Regions from separate parts of the Streptomyces sp. NPDC003284 genome, predicted to be linked through region 2. Evidence: riboswitches for the same ligand, from Rfam matches in the RefSeq annotation. Region 2 holds a riboswitch; the other holds the start of a gene.

Region 1 (4,204 bases), on a different contig from region 2:
TGGGGTACGCCGCCGCGCACGCGGACTCCGGCCAGACCCTGGTCGGGGCGTCGGGGGCGATCTCGGCGGTGCTCGGCGCCTTCCTGTACCTGTTCCCGCGGGCCCGGGTGACGAGCCTGCTGCCGTTCCTGTTCTTCCTGCCGCTGCGCCTGCCCGCCTGGGTGGTGCTGCCCTTCTGGGCGGCCCTCCAGTGGCTGGCCGCGGGCCGGGCAGGCGACGGGCCGGGCGTGGCGTACCTGGCCCATGTCATCGGCTTCGGCCTCGGCTTCGGCTGCGCGTGGGCCGCCCACGGGCGCACGGCTAGAGTGAAGGTCAGCCCCGCTCCGGCCCCCGAGGGAGAGAACCAGCCGTGATCACCGCGATCGTCCTCATCAAGACCAGCGTGGACCGGATCCCCGAGATCGCCGAGCGGATCGCCTCGCTGGAGAGCGTCAGCGAGGTCTTCTCCGTCACCGGCACCTACGACCTGATCGCCATGGTGCGGGTGGGCCGGCACGAGGACCTGGCGGAGATCATCCCGGGCCGGATCAGCAAGATCCCCGGGGTGGAGGCGACGGACACGCACGTGGCGTTCCGTACGTACTCGCAGCACGACCTGGAGGCGGCGTTCGCCATCGGTCTGGACTCCTGACCTCCGGCCGGTCTGCCGCCTCCGGGGCCGCGCGCCTCACACCGCCGGGACGCAGCGGCCGTCCTCCGTGCGGTAGCGCCACTTGGCACCGTCGCTGACCAGCTCGCGCACCGCCGTCACGAAGCGCTCCACGTGCTCGTCGGGGGTGCCCGCGCCGAAGCTGACGCGGATCGCGTTGAGGGACTTCTCGCCGGGCGCGGCCTCGGGGGCACCGCACTCGCCCTGGGTCTGCGGGTCGCTGCCGAGCAGGGTGCGCACCAGCGGGTGGGCGCAGAAGAGCCCGTCGCGCACGCCGATGCCGTACTCGGCGGAGAGCGCGGCGGCGAAGTGCGAGCTGTTCCAGCCCTCGACGACGAACGAGATCACACCGACCCGCGGGGCGTCGTCCCCGAACAGGGAGAGCACCCGCACCTGCGGGACCGCGGCCAGGCCCTCGCGGACCCTGTCGATGAGGTGCTGCTCGCGGGCGACCAGCGTGTCGAACCCGGCCTCGGTCAGCGCCTTGCAGGCCGCCGCGATGGAGTAGGCGCCGATGACGTTGGGCGAGCCGGCCTCGTGGCGGGCGGCGCTGTCGTGCCACTCCACGTCCACTCCCCCGTCGGTGCGGCGGGACACCCGGCGGCTGGCGCCGCCGCCCGCGAGGTAGGGCTCGGCCTCGCGCAGCCAGTCGGCGCGTCCGGCCAGCACGCCGGAGCCGAAGGGGGCGTACAGCTTGTGCCCGGAGAAGGCGATCCAGTCGACGTCGAGGTCCTTGACGGACACCGGGTGGTGCGGGGCGAGCTGGGCGGCGTCCAGCACGATCCGGGCGCCGTGCGCGTGGGCGGCGGCGGCCAGTTCCCGTACCGGCCACAGTTCGCCGGTGACGTTGGAGGCGCCGGTGACGCAGACCAGGGCCGGGCCGTAGGGCTCGCGGTCGGCCAGCGCCCGCTCCAGCGTGGCCACGGCCTGCTCCGGGGTGCGCGGGGCGTTCAGATAGGTCACCTGGGCGTCGCGCCAGGGCAGCAGCGAGGCGTGGTGCTCGGTCTCGAAGACGAACACCCGGCAGTCGGCCGGGACCACCCGGGCCAGCAGGTTCAGCGAGTCGGTGGTGGACCGGGTGAACACCACCTGGTCGTCCGCGCGGCAGTCCAGGAACTCGGCGACGGTGCGGCGGGCGTTCTCGAACAGGTCGGTGGAGAGCTGGGAGAGGTAGCCGGCGCCGCGGTGCACGCTGCCGTAGTACGGCGCGTAGGCGGCCACGTCGTCCCAGACCCGCTGGAGCGCGGGGGCGCTGGCCGCGTAGTCGAGGGCGGCGTAGGTGACTTCGCCGCCGGTGACGAGCGGCACGGTGACATCCCGGCCCAGAACGGGCAGCGGGGCACAGACGGACTGGTCGGCGGCAGCGGTGGAGACAGACATGGGGGAACTCCCGTGAAGGCAGGGTGAACCGACCGCGCGAGCCCGGCACGGGGCACCGGCGCGGAAGGGTGAAGTGGGTGTGCGGAGGCGGGGCTCGACGCCCTAACGCATTCGCTTGCTCACGGAAGGCTCCCTCGACCGACCAGGACCCCTGGCCCCGCACTTCCCCGGGAAGCGCGCGAGGGGTCCGCGCTTGCCGTAGACCTCGCTGCCTACGACCTGGTCTTCACCCGGGGCACCCCGCCACGGACGGAGGGTTGCCGGACAGCCGGCCGGGGCCACATGGCTGTCACTCATGACCTGGTGCCATCCTGCCACACGATCTTCTGTGCGCAAGGCGCGGTCCGGATCGTGGACCGCGCCCCGCGTCACCTCACCGCGTGCGGACGCGCACCGTGGGGGCGCTCAGGCGTTGCTGGCGGCCACCCAGCGCTCCAGCGTGCCCCGGGCCGCCCCGGAGTCGATCGACTCGGCGGCCCGCGCCATACCGGCCCTGATCCGCTCCGCCAGCGTCCCGGAGCCCGGCTCCAGGGCGACCAGGGCAGCCGCCGAGTTCAGCAGCACCGCGTCCCGTACGGGACCGTGCTCGCCGTCCAGCAGGCGGCGGGCCACCTCCGCGTTGTAGGAGGCGTCGGCGCCGCGCAGCGCCTCCACCGGCACCAGGTCGAGGCCGACGTCGCGGGGGTCGAAGCGCTCCTCGGTGACCGTGCCCTCGTGCACCACCCAGACCCGCGAGGTGGCCGTGGTGGTCAGCTCGTCCAGGCCGTCGTCGCCCCGGAAGACCAGGGAGGAGTTGCCGCGCTCGGCGAAGACGCCCGCCACGATGGGCGCCTCGTGGGCCACGGCCACACCGACCGCCTGCGCCTTCACCTGGGCCGGGTTGGTCAGCGGGCCCAGCAGGTTGAACACCGTGCGGATGCCCAGCTGGCCGCGGGCCGCGCCCACATGGCGCAGCGCCGGGTGGAACTTCACCGCGAAGCAGAAGGTGATCCCGGCCTCCTCGGCGACCTCGGCGACCCGGCGCGGCGTCAGATCGAGGTTCACGCCCAGCTTCTCCAGCACGTCGGAGGCGCCGGAGGCGGAGGACGCGGCCCGGTTGCCGTGCTTGACGACCTTGGCGCCGGTGCCCGCCACGACGATCGAGGACATGGTGGAGATGTTCACCGTCTTGGCGCCGTCGCCGCCGGTGCCGACGATGTCGACGGTGGCGCCGGGCACCTGGATCACCTTGGCGTGCTCGTACATCGTGCGCACCAGGCCGGTGATCTCCGCGACGGTGGCGCCCTTGGCGCGCAGCGCCACCGCGAACCCGGCGATCTGGGCGTCGGTCGCCTCGCCGCCCATGATCCGGTCCATGGCCCAGGCGGTGTCGTCGGCGGTGAGGTCTCGGCGGTCCAGCAGGCCGTTCAGCAGGACGGGCCAGGAACGGCCCGCCGCGGTGTCGCCTCCAGCGGGGGTCACAGCGCTCATAAGCCGCTCCTGATCCGGTGTCCCGGCCGGTGTTCCGGGCCATGGGACGGGGGGTGTCGTATCACCGTCCACCCTATCCAGCCCGGAGGACGGCGAAGGGCCCCGTCCGGGGTTCGGACGGGGCCCTCCGGCCTGGCGTGGCGACGCTCAGGGGTCAGTGATCAGTGGTGGCCGTGGCCGCTCGTGATCTCCTTGTACTCCTCGACGGTCGGCTTCGAGATCTGGCTGTCCTCGCCGTAGTACGCGTTGCTGAGCTTGGCGCGCAGCTTCTCCGTACCGCCGACCTTGCGCTCGACACCGTTCTCGTCCACCGTCGGGCCGATCTCGGCCGGCTCGTACTGGTGGTGGGCGGTGAGGGTGTACAGCTGCTCCTGGCTGAGCGGCTCGTGGACCTCGATGAACTCACCGTGCGGCAGGCGCTTGATGATGCCGGACTCGCGGCCGTGCAGCACCTTCTCCTTGTCCCGGCGCTGGAGGCCGAGGCAGATCCGCTTGGTGATCACGAAGGTGATGACCGGGACCACGAAGAACGCGATCCGCACGAACCAGGTGATGGCGTTGATCGACAGGTGGAAGTGGGTGGCCCACAGGTCGTTTCCACCGCCGACCAGCAGCACGAAGTACCAGGCGATCCACGCGGCGCCGAACGCGGTGCGGGTCGGGACGTTGCGCGGGCGGTCCAGGATGTGGTGCTCGCGCTTGTCG
Region 2 (4,204 bases):
ACCCCGGGCAAGTCGGGCCCCATAAACACCGCAAAAGCCGCAAAATACCCGCGGATTTTGGCTGTTTCTCATCGGCGGGCGGCAGAAATCAAGGGGCGCTCGACCGGGAGATCCGGGGCGCCTTCCCCAACTCTACCGCGCTCAATCACATGGAATTGCCCCCTCCGCTTCTCCCGCGGAGGGGGCAATTCACCGGATACTCCGATCACCGTCATTACCGACGGTAATGATCAGCCGCCGGCGACCGCCGGGATGATCGAGACGCCCGCGCCGTCCGGGGTGGCCGTCTCCAGGCCCTGCTCGAAACGGACGTCGTCGTCGTTGACGTAGACGTTGACGAAGCGGCGCAGCTTGCCCTGGTCGTCCAGGACGCGCGCGGCGATGCCCGTGTGGTTCTTCTCCAGGTCGGAGATGACCTCGGCGAGGGTGGCGCCGTCGGCGCTCACCTCGGCCCGCCCGCCGGTGTAGGTGCGCAGGATGGTGGGGATGCGAACGGTCACGCTCATGCGAGGCCAGCCTCTCGGAAGGAGTCCAGGGTGGGGCGGATGGTGGCGGTCAGACCGGTGCCGGCCACCGCGTCGAGGGTCTTGAGGCCGTCGCCGGTGTTGAGCACGACGGTGGTCTTCGACGGGTCGAGCAGACCGCTCTCGACGAGCTTCCTGGTGACGCCGACCGTCACCCCGCCCGCGGTCTCCGCGAAGATGCCCTCGGTGCGGGCCAGCAGCTTGATCGCGTCGACGACCTGCTCGTCCGTCACGTCCTCCACCGCGCCGCCGGTGCGGCGCGCGATGTCCAGGACGTAGGGGCCGTCGGCCGGGTTGCCGATGGCGAGGGACTTGGCGATGGTGTCCGGCTTCTGCGGGCGCACCACGTCGTGTCCGGCCTTGAAGGCGGTGGAGACCGGCGAGCAGCCCTCGGCCTGGGCGCCGAAGATCTTGTACGGCTTGTCCTCGACCAGGCCGAGCGCGATCAGCTCGCGCAGGCCCTTGTCGACCTTGGTGAGCTGGGAGCCGGAGGCGATCGGGACGACGATCTGGTCGGGCAGCCGCCAGCCGAGCTGCTCACAGATCTCGTACGCCAGCGTCTTGGAGCCCTCGGCGTAGTACGGCCGCAGGTTGACGTTGACGAAGCCCCAGCCCTCGCCGGCCGGGTCGCCGATCAGCTCGGAGCAGAAGCGGTTCACATCGTCGTAGTTGCCCTCGATGCCGACGAGTTCGCCGCCGTAGATCGCGGCCATGACGACCTTGCCCTGCTCCAGGTCGTGCGGGATGAACACGCAGGAGCGCAGTCCGGCGCGGGCGGCGGCGGCGCCGACGGCACCGGCCAGGTTGCCGGTGGAGGAGCAGGACAGGGTGGTGAAGCCGAAGGCGCGGGCGGCCTCCAGCGCCTGGGCGACGACGCGGTCCTTGAAGGAGTGCGTCGGGTTGCCGGAGTCGTCCTTGACGAACAGCTTGCCGGGGTCGACGCCGAGTTCGGCGGCGAGGCGGTCGGCCTGGACCAGCTTGGTCCAGCCGGGGTTGATGTTCGGCTTGCCGGCCACGTCGGCGGGGACGGGCAGCAGCGGGGCGTAGCGCCAGATGTTCGCGGGGCCCGCTTCGATCCGCCCGCGCAGTTCCTCGGTGTCGTAGCCCGAGAAGTCGTAGGCGATCTCCAGCGGGCCGAAACACTCCTCGCAGGCGAAGACCGGGCCGAGCGGCACGCGGTGACCGCACTCGCGGCAGCTGAGCGCCGCGGCGGGGCCGAGGTCGACGGTGGAGTCGGTGCTGGTGGCAACTGTCTGCACAGCCATGGAGGCGAGGCCCTTTCTCCTCATCTTCCCCACGACGCATCTCGCCGTGAGACGGAATTGGCACCTTCCCGAGCCGGGAGCCTCGCGGTGGCGACCGCGCGACGGCGATCGGTACGAGACCGGCTGGAGGGTTGCCGGGGCTTCATCGGGCCGTGTCCCTCTGCCCCTCTGGATGAGCGGTATTCGATTGTGGGTCGCGGCGACCCCGGCATGCGACGGTCGTCCGCGTTGTTCAAGACTGTAACCGACGGCCAGGACAGCGAGAGACCGTCGTCCGAACCGCGAGACAGATCACACGATGATGTGATCCGGTCCGTACCGCAGGCCGCAGCGAGCCGCGCAGGAGTGAGGAGCCACCGACCGTGCTGGAAGAAGTCGAGCGCTGGCTGAGGACACGTTCCTGGTCCGTCGCCGACCGGCCGCTCCCCGGCGTCCTGGCCGCCAAACGCGCGAGCGGCGCCACGGTCAGCGTGGTGCTGCCCGCGCTGAACGAGGAGGAGACGGTCGGGGACATCGTCGCCGTGATCCGCCGCGAGCTGATGACGCGGGTGCCGCTGGTCGACGAACTCGTCGTGGTCGACTCGGGCTCCACCGACCGTACCTCGCGGGTGGCCGCCGCGGCGGGCGCGCGGGTGGTGCACCGCGACACCATCCTGCCGCGCATCCCCGCCGTGCCCGGCAAGGGCGAGGTGCTGTGGCGCTCGCTGCTGGTGACCCGCGGGGACGTCGTCTGCTTCGTCGACGCCGATCTGCGCGAGTTCTCCGCCGACTTCGTCACCGGGATCGTCGGCCCGCTGCTGACCGACCCCGGCGTCCAGCTGGTCAAGGCCATGTACGACCGGCCGCTGGGCACCGCCGCCGGGCAGGGCGGCCGGGTCACCGAGCTGATGGCCCGGCCGCTGCTGAACATGCACTGGCCGCAGCTGGCCGGTTTTGTGCAGCCGCTGGGCGGCGAGTACGCGGCCCGCCGCTCCCTGCTCGAACAGCTGCCGTTCCCGGTCGGCTACGGCGTCGAGCTGGGCATGCTCGTGGACGCGCTGCACCTGGTCGGCCTGGACGCGCTGGCCCAGGTCGACGTCGGTGAGCGCCTCCACCGCCACCAGGACGGGCAGGCGCTCGGCCGGATGTCCGCCGCGATCTACCGCACCGCCCAGCTCCGGCTGGCCCGCGGCCATCTGGTGCGCCCCTCGCTCACGCAGTTCGAGCGCGGCGCGGACGGCTTCGAGCCGCGCACGTACTCCGTCGACACCGAGGAACGGCCGCCGATGAGCGAGATCGCGGAGTACGCGGCCCGGCGGGTCGCCTGACCGGCGGCCCGCCGCCGCGCCGGGCCCGGTCCCGTCAGCCGGCCACGCCGTCGGACCAGCGCCAGCGGCCCGCGCCGTCCTGCGCGCAGGTCAGGTACTCGCCGCCCTTGCCGTAGGTGCTCATGCCGTGGTGCCGCGCGGCGCAGAACTGGCCGTCGGCGTAGCAGTTGCCGGCCGGGCTGGTGAGGGCGCACGCCTTGCTGCCGCCGCCGCTGTTCCCGCCGCCGCTGCCGCCGGTCGTGCCGCCACCGCTCGTGCCGCCGCTGCCGCCGCCGGAGGCGGTCTTCGCCGGGGCCGGGGTGTGCAGCAGCTCACCGGCGCAGTCGCGGCCGTCGCGCGCCACGGTGAACGTCACGGCGCCGCCGTCGGCGCGCTGCTCGCAGACCTTCTCGGCGGCGCCCCAGGAGGAGGCGCTCCGGCCGGTGCCCTGGAGGTGGACGGCGTAGCGCAGGCCGCTCGCCCGCGCCGCGGCGACGGCCGTGCCGACGCCGGAACCGGTGTAGTCGCGCAGGGTGGCGGCCGGGGCCGGAGTGGCGGACGCGGCGGGCCGCGGGCTCGCCGGCTCCGTCGCCGGTTCCCCGGACGGCTCCGGGGCGGCGCTGGTGGCCGCCGCGGCGGCCGTGGCCGGTGCCGGGTGCGCCGCCCCCGTCCCGGAGTCGTCGTCGCAGCCGGCCAGCGCCAGCACACCGGCGGCGAGCAGCGCCGCGGTGCCGGCGATCCGGCGCACGCGCAGAAGTCGCATGGAACCCCACCCCTCACAGACCGTCCCGCGCACGGCACGGGACGGAGATCACTGACATGCACCGCACATCTTCCGGGTCTTCACAGTTCCTTTACAAGTCGGCGGGCGGCGAAATCCGCACCGGCCCGCCGCCGCGCACGTTTGAGCGATCGGGGGCCGGGCTAGGTTGAGGACCATGGCTGCAACGCACGGTGCCGAGGTGCTGGTCGCGTCCAATCGCGGACCCGTTTCGTACGAGCTGGGCGAGGACGGTTCGCTGCACGCGAGACGCGGCGGCGGCGGACTCGTCTCCGGTCTGTCCGCGATCGGCCCGGACGCGGGCGCGGTGTGGGTGTGCGCCGCGCTCGGCGACGCCGACCGCGAGGC

Evidence for each region. A riboswitch is a leader RNA that binds a small molecule or an ion and turns the genes downstream of it on or off. The one in region 2 is predicted to bind S-adenosylmethionine.
Region 1: another riboswitch for S-adenosylmethionine. It lies ahead of ACWDYF_RS06000 (aminotransferase class V-fold PLP-dependent enzyme); the one in region 2 lies ahead of thrC (threonine synthase).

The regions. Positions count from the first base shown of each region.
Region 1 covers NZ_JBSFSI010000002.1:559,226-563,429, reverse strand. Annotated here, with positions in the region: gene ACWDYF_RS06010 (rhomboid family intramembrane serine protease) at 1-353, shown strand, start outside; gene ACWDYF_RS06005 (Lrp/AsnC family transcriptional regulator) at 350-631, shown strand; gene ACWDYF_RS06000 (aminotransferase class V-fold PLP-dependent enzyme) at 668-2,029, opposite strand; SAM riboswitch class IV at 2,214-2,330, opposite strand; gene trpD (anthranilate phosphoribosyltransferase) at 2,435-3,499, opposite strand; gene qcrB (cytochrome bc1 complex cytochrome b subunit) at 3,661-4,204, opposite strand, start outside.
Region 2 covers NZ_JBSFSI010000005.1:400,687-404,890, forward strand. Annotated here, with positions in the region: gene ACWDYF_RS14145 (MoaD/ThiS family protein) at 231-506, opposite strand; gene thrC (threonine synthase) at 503-1,789, opposite strand; SAM riboswitch class I at 1,807-1,968, opposite strand; gene ACWDYF_RS14155 (glucosyl-3-phosphoglycerate synthase) at 2,152-3,096, shown strand; gene ACWDYF_RS14160 (hypothetical protein) at 3,131-3,838, opposite strand; gene ACWDYF_RS14165 (alpha,alpha-trehalose-phosphate synthase (UDP-forming)) at 4,014-4,204, shown strand, end outside.